Regions from separate parts of the Streptomyces sp. NBC_00386 genome, predicted to be linked through region 3. Evidence: riboswitches for the same ligand, from Rfam matches in the RefSeq annotation. Region 3 holds a riboswitch; each other region holds the start of a gene.
What was found. Region 3 has a riboswitch for cyclic di-AMP ahead of OG780_RS11265 (M23 family metallopeptidase). Riboswitches for the same ligand answer to the same signal wherever they lie in the genome.

Region 1 (4,273 bases), 1.3 Mb from region 3:
GGTCGCCGATACCGCGCTTGGGCACGTTCAGGATGCGGCGCATCGGGACGGAGTCCTCGGGGTTGGACAGCACCCTGAGGTACGCCAGGACGTCCCGGACCTCCTTGCGCTCGTAGAAGCGGACGCCGCCGACGACCTTGTAGGGCAGGCCGACGCGGATGAAGATCTCTTCGAAGACACGGGACTGCGCGTTCGTGCGGTAGAAGACCGCGACGTCGCCGGCCTTGGCCTCGCCCGCGTCGGCGAGACGGTCTATCTCGTCGGCGACGAACTGGGCCTCGTCGTGTTCGGTGTCCGCGACGTAGCCCGTGATGTTCGAGCCCGCGCCCGCGTTGGTCCACAGGTTCTTGGGGCGGCGGGACTCGTTGCGCTCGATGACCGCGTTGGCGGCGGACAGGATCGTCTGGGTGGAGCGGTAGTTCTGCTCCAGGAGGATCGTCGTCGCGTTCGGGTAGTCCTCCTCGAACTGGAGGATGTTGCGGATGGTCGCGCCGCGGAAGGCGTAGATCGACTGGTCCGCGTCACCCACGACGCACAGCTCGGCGGGTGCCAGGTCGTACCCGCCGGGCGGTACGTCCGCGGGGTGCTCGGAGTTGCCGACGAGCTCCCGCACGAGTGCGTACTGCGCGTGGTTCGTGTCCTGGTACTCGTCGACCAGGACGTGCCGGAAGCGGCGGCGGTAGTGCTCGGCGACGTCCGGGAAGGCGCGCAGCAGATTGACCGTGGTCATGATCAGGTCGTCGAAGTCGAGCGCGTTGGCCTCGCGCAGCCGCGACTGGTACATCGCGTACGCCTGGGCGAGGGTCTTCTCGAAGCCGTCGGAGGCCTGGGCGGCGAAGTCCTCCTCGTCGATCAGCTCGTTCTTCAGGTTCGAGATCTTGGCGCTGAACGACTTCGGCGGGAACCGCTTGGGGTCGAGGTCGAGATCACGGCAGACGAGCGCCATCAGACGCTTGGAGTCGGCGGCGTCGTAGATCGAGAACGACGAGGTGAAGCCGAGTGTCTTGCTCTCGCGGCGCAGGATGCGGACGCAGGCGCTGTGGAAGGTCATCACCCACATCGCGTTGGCGCGCGGGCCCACGAGCGCCTCGACGCGCTCCTTCATCTCGCCCGCGGCCTTGTTCGTGAAGGTGATCGCGAGGATCTGGCCCGGGTGGACGTTCCGCTCGCCGAGCAGATGCGCGATCCGGTGGGTGAGCACGCGGGTCTTGCCGGAGCCGGCACCGGCCACGATGAGCAGCGGCGAGCCGGAGTGGACCACGGCCGCGCGCTGGTTCTCGTTCAGTCCGTCCAGCAGGGCCGCCGGGTCCACGGCGGGCCTGGGCGCGCCGTCGCGGTAGTACGCGTCCCGGCTCGGCGGCATGTCGAACTTCCCGCCGAACAGATCGTCCGGAACGGGCTCCGGTACGTGATCGTCCTCGGGCGGCGGCGGGTGTTCGTCCTCGTGGGCCGCGGAGGGCTTGAGGTCCGCCAGGAAGCTGTCGTCAAAGAGGCTGCTCATCGCTCTCCGAGTCTAGGCCGCCCCACCGACAGCCCGCCGCCACCTCGAGAACTCGGCCGCAAGTGTGACCAGGGTCCCGGCGGAACACCCCGGGGAAGGCGGCCTTCCGGCCATGACACCTCACACCCCGTGACGAGAAGCGGCCGAGCGGTCACCCGGCGCGAGACCCCGTCGGCGAGCGGCTCCGGCGAGCCGTTCGGAGCGGGCGGGGCCCGTTCGACGGGCCGGACGGGCGGGTCGCCGCCCTCGGGACACACGGCAATGGTCACGAAAATGTATCGGGCATATCGCACATCAACCTTCACACGGGCCACACCGGTTGGCTAGCGTGCGGGAAGGCCGCTCGACCGCGACCGGCGAACCTCGCCGGGCCGAGCGGCCTCCGCCGAGTCCGGTACGCCGCGAGGCCCCGGAGCCGGGGACCCACCGACCTTGGGGTGAATCGGTCCAACCGCCTTGCGGGGCAAGGACCGTAGGGCAGCCTTCCGGAACCACCCGCCCGAACCCGACAGCTAACTCGGTAGGCGGATGACGGAAGGAGTCGCCTCTCTTGGCGTCACACCGCAAAGCGCGTCCCACGGGTGCGCGCATCGCAGGCATACGGACCCCGGCCCTCGCCACAGCGGCCCTCACCTCCGTGGCCCTGCTCTCCCAGACCGCCAACGCCGCCCCCTCGGCCGAGCCCCGGCCCAGCATCGAAGCGGTCTCGAAGAAGGTCGACGACCTCTACCACCAGGCCGAGACGGCCACGGACAAGTACAACGCGACCCGGGAGAAGACCACCGAGCAGCGCGAGCGCGTCGACACCCTGCTCGACGACGTCGCCCGGCGCACCGAGAAGCTCAACACCGCGCGCGAGGAACTGGGGTCGTTCGCCGCGGCGCAGTACCGCACCGGGGCCTCCGCGCCCGACACCGCGACCCTGCTGCTCGCGGACAACCCCCAGGACTACTTCGACCAGACCCAGCTGATGAGCCGTCTGACGTCACGTCAGAAGGCGGCCGTCGACGACTACATCACGGAGCAGGCCGCCACCACCAGGAAGCGGGCGGAGGCCACCCGGAGCCTGGAGTCCCTGACCGCCTCGCAGAAGGCGCTCAAGACGTCCAAGGCCACGGTGCAGCACAAGCTCACCGAGGCCCGCTCCCTGCTCTCGAAGCTGAACGCCGAGGACAAGGCGCGGCTGGCGGCGATCGAGAAGAAGAAGCGGGAGCAGGCCGCGGCCAAGGCGGCGGAGCTGGCACGGCAGCAGGCCGCCACCGAGAAGGCCGCCCAGCAGGAGTCGTCGTCCGGCACCACGACCGGCACGGCTTCCGGCTCGGCCTCCGGGTCGGCGACGGGATCGACGGGATCGACGGCCACGGACTCCTCGTCGAAGGCGGCCGAGGCGCTCGCGTTCGCCCGCGCGCAGATCGGCAAGCCGTACGTCTGGGGCGCCACCGGCCCGGACTCCTACGACTGCTCGGGCCTGACCCAGGCCGCGTGGAAGGCCGCCGGCGTCAGCCTCCCGCGCGTCACCTACGACCAGGTGAACGCGGGCACGACGGTCTCCCTCACCGATGCCCGGCCCGGCGACCTGGTCTTCTTCTACGACGACATCAGCCACGTCGGCCTCTACATCGGCGACGGCATGATGATCCACGCGCCGAAGCCGGGAGCGTACGTCCGCGAGGAGTCGATCTACTACGACGGCACCTCCGCGATCCACAGCGTGGTGCGCCCGGCGTAGACCGGGACACGGGCGCCGCTCTCGCGGGGCACGCGCGGAGCCTTCTCGGCCCCCACGCGTGCCCCGCGTTTTCGTCCCCGCCCGCGCGTGGCCCGCCCGCAACCCGGTGCGGAGGTCCCTAGCATCGAGAACATGTCAGACACACCGGACATGCCGGACAGCACGTCGTTCCGCGCCCGGCGGGCGGGGTGGGCGGCCACCGCCGGAACCACCGTCATGGCCACCGGCATCATCTCGATCGGGCTGCACCTGACCGGCCACGAGGCCCTCTCCCGGATCGCGCTGGTCCTCGCGTCGCTCGCCTGGGCCGGGCTCGCCGCGGACTTCGCGGTCCGGCTGGTGGGCGACCGGGAGCGGTGGGCGCGGCAGGCCGGCGCACCCGCCGGGCTCGACGCGGTCGCGGCGACCACCGTGCTCGGCACCCGGTTCTCCACACTGGGCCGGCAGGAGCTCGCCGAAGCCCTGCTCGCGCTGTCGGCCGTGCTCTGGCCGGTTCTGCTGATGGCCGTCCTGCGGCGTCTGCGGCGCCGTATGCCGGGAGAGGTGTTCCTCGTCTGCGTGGCCACCCAGGGGCTCTCGGTCCTCGCGTCCACGATCGCCGCCGCCGTGGGCCCGGACTGGCTCGCGCACACCGCGCTGGTGCTGTTCTGGCTGGGGATCGGGCTCTACGTGCTCTCGCTCGCGTACTTCGACCCGGGTGAGGTGAGGAAGGGCGCCGGGGACCATTGGATCGCGGCCGGCGCGCTGGGCATCTCGGCGCTGGCCGGGGCGGGACTCGTCGCGGTGCACCACGTGGATCCGTACCTGTGGAACAACGACGACCAGGGCGTCCTGCGCGATACGACGGGCGCGCTGCTCGTGCTCGACCTCGCCTGCTACTTCCTCCTGGCCGTCGCGGAGGTGATGTGGCCCCGCCCGCGGTACGACATCCGGCGCTGGGCCACCGTCTTCCCGATGGGGATGTCGGCGGTGGCGACCCTCGCGGTCGCGGCCGCCCTCGACATCTTCTGGCTCAAGGGGCCGGGACAGGTGCTGCTGTGGAT
Region 2 (4,273 bases), 960 kb from region 3:
GCAGTGGAAGGCCGCGATGACCGAGGTGATCGCGGAGGGCGTGGCCGCCGGCGAGTTCCACTGCCCGGACCCCACGAGCGCGGCCCTCAGGCTCACGGCGCTGCTGGACGGACTGGCGGTCCAGATGACGGCGTACTCCGGAGCGGTGTCACGGGCGCGGACCCAGGAATGGGCGGACGAGGCACTCGCCCGCGAACTTGGCCTGGAACGCGAGGCGTTGATGGCGGCGGTCCGCTAGGGCCTGGTCCCCGGTCCCGGCCCCGTACCGCGCTTCGCCCACTCCCCGGCGTGGACCGCCGTGCGGGCGGTCGTCCCGGATCCCGCCGGGAGCGACCGGTACTCCTGATCCGCACCCCGCCCGGGGCGCCGCGGCCAACGGGACCGGGCCGGGCCGGTCGGGCGCCGGTGTACCGGTCCCGACCGGCCCGGCCGGCCCTGCCGACCGGGCCGGTGCCGTCTCAGGCGACCGACTCGATGCGCATCTTGATGTCGTCCGGGGAGAGGGCGCCCTTGGCCGCGACGTGATCGCCCGAGGACTCCCCGCGCAGCCGCCGTCCGATCCACGGGACGAGGTACTCGCGCGCCCACTGGATGTTGTCGCGGCGCATCTCCAGCGTGCCGCGCGGCGGGAGGGGCGGCCAGGGCTGGTCCGGGTCGGCCGGGACCTCCAGGCCGAGTACCTGTCCGGCACGGAGCGCCACCCGGGTGTGCCCCTCGGGAGAGAGGTGCAGCCGGTCGCCGTCCCAGGCCCGGCGGTCCTGGATCGTCTTCAGGGACCAGAGGTCGAGGACGGGACAGCCGTAGCGGTCCGCGATGGCACGCACATGTCCGTTGTAGGTGGCGATCTTGCCGCGCAGGTGCTTGAGCACGGGGACGCCACGCGTGTCGAAGCCGGTGGTCACCATGACGGTGCCGACGGCGGAGGTGAGGTCGATGATCGCGCGCTCGAAGCGTTCCGCGACCTCGTCGGGGTCGGTGCCGGGGCGGATGATGTCGTTGCCGCCGGCGCAGAACGACACCAGGTCCGGGCCGAGTTCCTTGGCCCTCTGGAGCTGGGACTCGACGATCTGGTCGAGCAGTTTGCCGCGCACGGCGAGGTTGGTGTAGCCGAAATCGCCTTCGGGCCTGCGGTCCGCGAGAAGTACCGCGAACCGGTCCGCCCAGCCGACGAACGCTCCGTCGGGCCCAGGGTCGCCGACGCCCTCGGTGAAGCTGTCCCCCACCGCCACGTACGACCCGATCACTGATCTGTTGTCACTCTTCGAATCGTCTGCCACATGGAGCATGATTCACCTTTTGATGTGAGCTACGCGACCGTAGGGAAGGGTTGACGGCCGGTGAGATAAGCCACTCGCCAAGCATTGGTCAACTCTGGAATAGGGCTCGCGTCAAGGATGTTGAAGCAGCGATCGCCCAGAGGCCGTTGCCGCGGGCACACCGAAGGCCGGACCCAGGGGATCGTGGGGTCCGGCCTTCGGAGATCTTCCTGCCGTCAGGAGCAGGAGGCGGGGGGGTCAGCCCACGGCGACACCGTGCGAGCGCAGGTACGCGACCGGGTCGATGTCGGAGCCGTAGTCCGGCGTGGTGCGGATCTCGAAGTGCAGGTGCGGTCCGGTCACGTTGCCCGTGGCGCCGGAGAGACCTATCTGCTGCCCCTCGGTCACGGTCTGCCCCGCCGAGACGGACAGCGACGACATGTGGGCGTACTGGGAGTACTTGCCGTCGGCGTGCTGGATGACGACCTGGTTGCCGTAGGCGCCGCCCCAGCCCGCGGAGACGACCGTGCCCGCGGCGATGGACTTGAGCGTGGTGCCGGTCGGGATCACGAAGTCCACGCCCGTGTGGTAACCGCTGGACCACATGCTGCCCGCCACCTTGTAACCCGTGCCGACGGAGCTGCTCGCGACCGGCAGGGTGTAGCCGGAAGAAGTGCCGGTGGAAGGGGTGGTGGAAGGGGTGGTGGAAGGGGTGGTGGAAGCGGTGTCGGAGGGGGCCGGGTCGGCGGCCGGGGTCGCCTGAGCGGGCTTCGCCGAGGTGGTCGTCCGGGTGGCCGAGTGCGTGGCCGAGTGGGCGGCGGCCTTCTTGCCGAGCGACAGCTTCAGACCCGGGTGGATCAGCGACGGGTCGCCGCCGATGGAGGAGCGGTTGTCGGCGTAGATCTTCTTCCAGCCGCCGCTGACGTTCTGCTCGTCGGCGATCTTCGAGAGGTAGTCGCCGGACCTCACCGCGTACGTCTTCGTCCCGGCGGCCTTGGCGGCCTTCTTCGCGGGAGCGGCGGTCGCGGCCTTCTCGACATGGTGCGCGACGGCGGTGGCCGGGGTCGCGGCGTGGGCGCCGGTGGCTCCCATCAGGGGCAGCGCGAGTGCGGCGCCACCGGTTCCGGCCACGGCGATCGAGCGGGTGAAACGCAAGGACTTGGGACGGCGGTGCTTACCCTTCGCGGGCATGACGAATTCCTCTCCGGCGCCTGCGGGGTGAGCTGTCGGGTGCGGGCTGGAGATGCCCGGCCACGCTGCTGCGCGGCTGTACCCCTAGCCTGTTCCGGAAAAGAACCGGATCAGGCGCGGAACCTGTGGGTCCCCCGCTCCTGCCGTGTACGGGTGAGTGTGCGGATTCCGGGCGGCGGCAGGATTGGGCGTCCGTCCGGATTGAGGCAGAACGTAAGCGACATGAGAGCGCGTCGACAACTATGTGCGGTTTCTGTGCGCTCGCCGTTCTTGATCCATGCGGAAACCGCCGTCACCCTCCGTGGAGTGACGATCTTCCCGACCTCTCAACCCACCTGAAAATCCAGGCAGGTTGAGTAATGAGGACGGCAACGCATCGTCACGAATATGACGCTCCTCACGCGACTCGCCCCAGGATGCCCTATTCCAGGGCCAGTTGCCATGAAGGTGCTTATTCGGACAGAACAGACAGATGCTGCACGGACGGATATCCGGCACATCCGGACCCCCGCTCGGAATGGCACACAAAACGACGCTCGCGAATGCCTCGTATCGCGTCAATTGCCCCACGGGGCCGATGCGGCCAGAGGCGCGCGGCCGATCCATCACAAGAATCGAATGCATATTCGACATCAGATGTCGCGATGTGCCGCTTCCAGGGCGTTCCGTCCGGAAGGCATCGGCTGTGGACAACTCATTGCCCGAGGAACCCATGTCGTATCGTCGGGAGCGCGAGCCGGTACAACTGCCGACGAGCGGCGCCGAGTCCAGCACGGCGACGCCGGCGGCCGAATGGGAGGAGCCCCCGTGACGCAGCAGGTCCCGTCGACCGAGCCCGAGCTCGGCGGAGTGCGCAACTTCCGCGACGTGGGCGGACTGCCCACCGCGGACGGCCGGCGAGTGCGTTATGGGCACCTGTTCCGCAGCGGCCACCTCGCCCACGCCACGGAGGAGGACGCCGCGTTCCTCGCCTCTCTGGGTCTCCACACGATCTTCGACTTCCGTAATGCCGCGGACCAGAGACTGGAGGGCCCGGACGTCGAACTGCCGGGCGTGCGGAACGTGAACCTCCCGCTGAGCGACCCGGCGGACGGCAGCGAGTTCTGGAAGATGGTCCGCGACGGCGATCTCGACCAGCTGCGCGCGATCCTCGGCGACGGCAAGGGCGAGAACCGGATGATCAACTCCTACCGCACGATCATCAAGGAGCGCACGGCCGAGCACTCCCAGGTGCTGCACGCCCTGGCCGACGACAGCGTGCCCGCGCTGATGCACTGCGCGGCGGGCAAGGACCGTGCCGGGCTGTCCGTCGCGGTCACCCTGCTCGCCCTCGGTGTCGAGCGCGAGGCGATCGTGGCCGACTACCTGGAGTCGAACGCCACGCACCGCCGTTACAAGGTGCACCGCAACGGCTCCTCGGCCGGTGCCTACTCCCCCGAGGTGATGGAACTGCTCAGCCCGCTGTTCGACGCGCGCGCCGCGTACCTGACAGCCGCCTTCGAGACGATCGAGGAGACCTGGGGCAGCGTCGAGGTCTATCTGGAGCAGGGCCTGGGACTGACGCCGGAGCTGCGGGAGCGCCTGCGCGGGCGGCTCCTGGACTGAGCCGCCCGCCGGGACCGGGCTCCCTACTGGTTCTGCGCACCCAGCGTGAAGAGCAGGTAGATGAAGGCCGCGAACAGGTGGCCGACGGCGACATAGATGATCAGCCGCACCCACAGGGCGCGCGGGAACCTGTCCTCCATGGAGCGGCGGCGTTCTGTGGGTTCGGTCATGACGTCTCTCCCGAGGTGGGGTGGCCCGTCGCCGGGCCGAGGCACAGCGCG
Region 3 (4,273 bases):
CGGAGGCGGGCATGCCGTCCGCGTTGATCCGGTCGTAGCGCACGGTGGCGATGAACTCGCCGCCCACCGTGGCCGCGAGGCCCACGCGGTCCACGAAGTCGTGGTGGGTGAAGCGGTGGACGTCCTTGGCGGACAGCCGCGGATAGGGCGCGAAGAAGCGGTAGTACTTCGACTCGTCCGACACCTGCTCGTAGAAGCTGACCAGGCGTTCGGCGTCGTCGACGGTGATGGGCCTGATGCGTGCGGTGCCGCCGTCGCGCAGCACCACGTCGGCCTCCCAGTGGGCTGGGTACTCGTGCCGGTCCGCCGAGGTCTGCATGGGCCCCAGAGTACGGCTCGCGTACGACAACGGCGCGAGGCAGTCTGAGGGTGACGGGCGTCGGAGCGGGTCCTCGGCCGACACCGCGGCGGGTGAGGTCCGGGACCGTTCGGGCACGCCTCGCGATATGAAAGAATGGTCTAGACAACCTTGAACACCCGAAGGGCAGCATCACATGGCTGAGCGCCGCGTCAACGTCGGCTGGACCGAGGGCCTCCATGCCCGCCCCGCCTCCATCTTCGTCCGGGCCGCCACGGCTTCCGGCATCCCCGTGACGATCGCCAAGGCCGACGGGAACCCCGTCAACGCGGCCTCCATGCTCGCGGTCCTCGGCCTGGGCGCCCAGGGCGGCGAGGAGATCGTCCTCACGTCGGACTCCGAGGGCGCGGATGCCGCTCTCGACCGTCTGGCGAAGCTGGTCGCCGAGGGGCTCGACGAACTCCCCGAGACCGTCTGAGCCGCCCACGAGGCACGTGGACTCACACGGCCGAGCCGCGCTCCCCTTCGCCGGGTGGCGCGGCTCGGCCGTTTTTCCGTACCCTCGCTCGGAAATTCCCCACATGCCACGTACGACCTCGCGCCATGGCCGCGGGAATGGCGTGCGCCGAAATTCCGGACACACGCATAAAAGGGCATCAGAAATGAGCCCCTGCCGAATATCCCTCTTTGTATACGGCGCCCGTGTTAATGACGCGGGCCCGTCATGTTTACGGGATGTTGCGAACTTCTCACACGGTCCGGCCGGTCGCCGCCGGGAAATCGGAGCCGGTGCGCGGCCGTGGCGCGCTCGGTGTGCAGGGCCGTGATCGCGCGGGCCCGCTCACTGTCCCCGCGGGCGACCGCGTCCACGATGCCGCCGTGCTCCGCCCAGGATTCCGCGGGGTCGGCCGGCGCCTCCACCGAGTACATCCAGGCGATCTTGTGGCGCAGCTGGGCGAGCGTCGAGGTGAGCGCGGGGCTGCCGGACGCCTGCGCGAGCGTCTCGTGGAACCAGCCGCCCAACGAGCGCAGATCCTCGCTGTGGCCTCGCCTGGAGCGCTCCTGCCCCAGCCTGACCAGACCCCGCAGCACCTTCAGGTGGGCCTCCGTGCGCCGCTGCGCGGCCCTCGCGGCACCCAGCGGTTCCAGCAGCATGCGCATCTCCAGGAGGTCCGCGGCCTCCAGCTCGGAGGGCTCCGCGACACACGCGCCCGCGTGCCGGCGGGTGACCACGAACCCCTCGGCCTCCAGCGTGCGCAGGGCCTCGCGCACGGGGACGCGAGAGACGCCGTATCGGCGTGCGAGCAGTTCCTCGGTGAGGCGGCCGCCGCGCTCGTAGACACCCGCGACGATGTCGTCACGGATCGCCGTGCACACCGAGTGCGCCGGAATACGCATGACCGACCTCCGCTTTAATCCCCGTGAAACGCCGTCGATTGACGCTTGTTCAGTGACTCTATTGCAGGAAGCCTGAATTTCCGATGGCAGGCCTGAATCCATGGATATTTTTTGGACAGACGGCATCTGGAAACGACGATGCCCCGGCTCGGTGAGCCGGGGCATCGAAAGCGGCGAAGAAGCCGCGAAGCGGTCGTCAGACGTTGACGCCGTGCGAGCGCAGGTACGCGACCGGGTCCATGTCCGATCCGTACTCGGCGGTCGTACGGGCCTCGAAGTGAAGGTGGGGACCGGTGGTGTTGCCGGTGTCCCCCGAGAGAGCGATCTGCTGCCCCGGAGTGACCGTCTGCCCCACGGACACACCGATGGACGAGAGGTGGCCGTACATGGTGTACGTGCCGTCGTGCATCTTGATCACGACTTGATTGCCGTAGGCGCCGCCCCAGCCGGCCGTGACGACCGTGCCGGAGCCGACGGCGTGGACCGAGGTGCCGGACGCGGCGTGGAAGTCGACTCCGGTGTGGCTGCCGGAGGACCAGAGGCTGCTGCTGGCCTGGTAGCCGGTGGAGACGTACGAACCGGTGATCGGCATGACGAACGTGTTCAGACGCTTGCGCTCGGCCTCGCGGGCGGCGCGCTCCTTGGTCTCGCGCAGCTCCTGGGCCTGCTCCGCGGCCTGCTTGCGCGCGGTCTGCTCGGCCTGCTTGCGCGCGGCGGCCTCGTCGGCGGCGCGCAGCTGCGCGAAGGCCTGGGCGTCGATCTGGTCGGCGACCGTGTCGTTGAGGGTGACGGTCTGGGTCAGCCCGGTCTGCTCGACGGAGGTTTCCGCGGCGAACGCGGGGGCGGCCAGGGTTCCGATGACACCGGTGGTGGTGAGCGCCGCGACCCCGACGGCGGTCGTGGTGGTCGTGCTGTGCACGCGGCTCGTACGACGGTGCTTGCCGGTGCCACAGGTGAACGCCATGTAGGGGCTGATCCTTTCCTTCCCTCTCGCCTACCGGGTTAGCTGACGGGTTCGGAGCAGGAAGGTCTCCTACGGGCCCCCTCCGGAGAGGGCGTCCGATTCACCCCAGGGACTACGTGTGGGTCCCCGGCTCCCCTGACTCGCGTCATGGGGGACTCGGCGATGACTGTCCGGTGCCGCGGGCGCGGCGCACTGCGTGACGAACAGCCGCACTGACGCTAAGCGGGGCAACTTTCGAACAACAAACGGATCACGATTTTTGTAACGTATCCCACAGGGCAGAAGGGTGACCGTCATACGAATACGGACATCTTGGGAACGGCTTCCGGAAAAGGGAGGGCCCTGACGGCTCTTCAGCCGTCAGGGCCCTCCCGCGTCGCACGGGTTCTACTCGGCGGCCACCACGGTGACTTCACCGATTCCGAGGGCCCTGACCGGCTCCGCGATCTGCGCCGCGTCGCCCACCAGGACGGTCACCAGACGGTCCGTCGGGAAGGCGCTCACGGCCGCCGCGGTGGCCTCCACGGTGCCGGTGGCGGCCAGTTGCCGGTAGAGCGTCGCCTGATAGTCGTCCGGCAGGTGCTGCTCGACCTGGTCCGCGAGCGTGCTCGCGACCGCCGCGGCCGTCTCGAACTTGAGGGGCGCGACACCCACCAGGTTCTGCACGGCGACGTCGCGCTCCGCGTCGGTCAGACCCTCGGCCGCGAGGGTGCGCAGCACCGTCCACAGGTCGTCGAGCGCAGGACCGGTGTTGGGGGTGTCGACCGAGCCGCTGATGGCGAGCATCGCGGCTCCCGTGCCGTCCGGCGCGGAGCGCAGGACCTGTCCGAACGCCCGCACGCCGTAGGTGTAGCCCTTCTCCTCGCGCAGGACGCGGTCCAGGCGCGAGGTGAGGGTGCCGCCGAGGCAGTAGGTGCCGAGGACCTGCGCGGGCCACACGCGGTCGTGCCGGTCGGCGCCGACCCGGCCGATGAGCAGCTGCGTCTGGACGGCGCCGGGGCGGTCGACGATGATCACGCGGCCGGTGTCGTCGGCGCTCACCGGCGGCACGGGGCGCGGCTGGGCGGCCGAGCCGGTCCAGGAGCCGAGCGTGTCGGCGAGCAGTTCGTCGAGATCGACATCGGTCAGGTCACCGACGACGACGGCAGTGGCCGTGACGGGGCGCACGTGCCTCTCGTAGAACGCGCGAACGGCCGACGAGTCGATGTTCTGGACGGTCTCCTCGGTGCCCTGCCGCGGGCGCGCCATGCGCGCGCTCGCCGGGAACAGCTCCTTGGAGAGCTCTTTGGCGGCACGGCGGGCGGGATTGGCCGTCTCGTGCGGGATCTCGTCCAGCCGGTTGGTCACCAGCCGCTCGACCTCGCTGTCCGCGAACGCGGGGGCCCGCAGGGCGTCGGCGAGCAGGCCGAGGGCCTTGGCCAGGCGCGAGACGGGCACTTCGAGGGACAGGCGCACACCGGGGTGGTCGGCGTGCGCGTCGAGCGTGGCGCCGCAGCGCTCCAGTTCGGCGGCGAAGTCCTCGGCCGAGTGCTTGTCGGTGCCCTCGGAGAAGGCGCGCGCCATGATCGTGGCGATGCCGTCCAGGCCCGCCGGCTCGGCGTCCAGCGGCGCGT

Region 1: it holds a riboswitch for cyclic di-AMP, as region 3 does, so the genes downstream of both, OG780_RS16985 (C40 family peptidase) here and OG780_RS11265 (M23 family metallopeptidase) in region 3, are expected to answer to the same signal.
Region 2: it holds a riboswitch for cyclic di-AMP, as region 3 does, so the genes downstream of both, OG780_RS07070 (M23 family metallopeptidase) here and OG780_RS11265 (M23 family metallopeptidase) in region 3, are expected to answer to the same signal.

The regions. Positions count from the first base shown of each region.
Region 1 covers NZ_CP107950.1:3,907,210-3,911,482, forward strand. Annotated here, with positions in the region: gene pcrA (DNA helicase PcrA) at 1-1,501, opposite strand, end outside; cyclic di-AMP (ydaO/yuaA leader) riboswitch at 1,875-2,043, shown strand; gene OG780_RS16985 (C40 family peptidase) at 2,052-3,230, shown strand; gene OG780_RS16990 (tellurite resistance/C4-dicarboxylate transporter family protein) at 3,381-4,273, shown strand, end outside.
Region 2 covers NZ_CP107950.1:1,640,193-1,644,465, forward strand. Annotated here, with positions in the region: gene OG780_RS07060 (TetR/AcrR family transcriptional regulator) at 1-238, shown strand, start outside; gene OG780_RS07065 (SGNH/GDSL hydrolase family protein) at 459-1,244, opposite strand; gene OG780_RS07070 (M23 family metallopeptidase) at 1,515-2,447, opposite strand; cyclic di-AMP (ydaO/yuaA leader) riboswitch at 2,452-2,613, opposite strand; gene OG780_RS07075 (tyrosine-protein phosphatase) at 3,255-4,052, shown strand; gene OG780_RS07080 (DUF6126 family protein) at 4,076-4,192, opposite strand; gene OG780_RS07085 (helix-turn-helix domain-containing protein) at 4,219-4,273, opposite strand, start outside.
Region 3 covers NZ_CP107950.1:2,600,953-2,605,225, forward strand. Annotated here, with positions in the region: gene OG780_RS11250 (bifunctional acetate--CoA ligase family protein/GNAT family N-acetyltransferase) at 1-319, opposite strand, end outside; gene OG780_RS11255 (HPr family phosphocarrier protein) at 495-776, shown strand; gene OG780_RS11260 (GntR family transcriptional regulator) at 1,004-1,696, opposite strand; gene OG780_RS11265 (M23 family metallopeptidase) at 1,893-2,660, opposite strand; cyclic di-AMP (ydaO/yuaA leader) riboswitch at 2,673-2,832, opposite strand; gene OG780_RS11270 (M16 family metallopeptidase) at 3,048-4,273, opposite strand, start outside.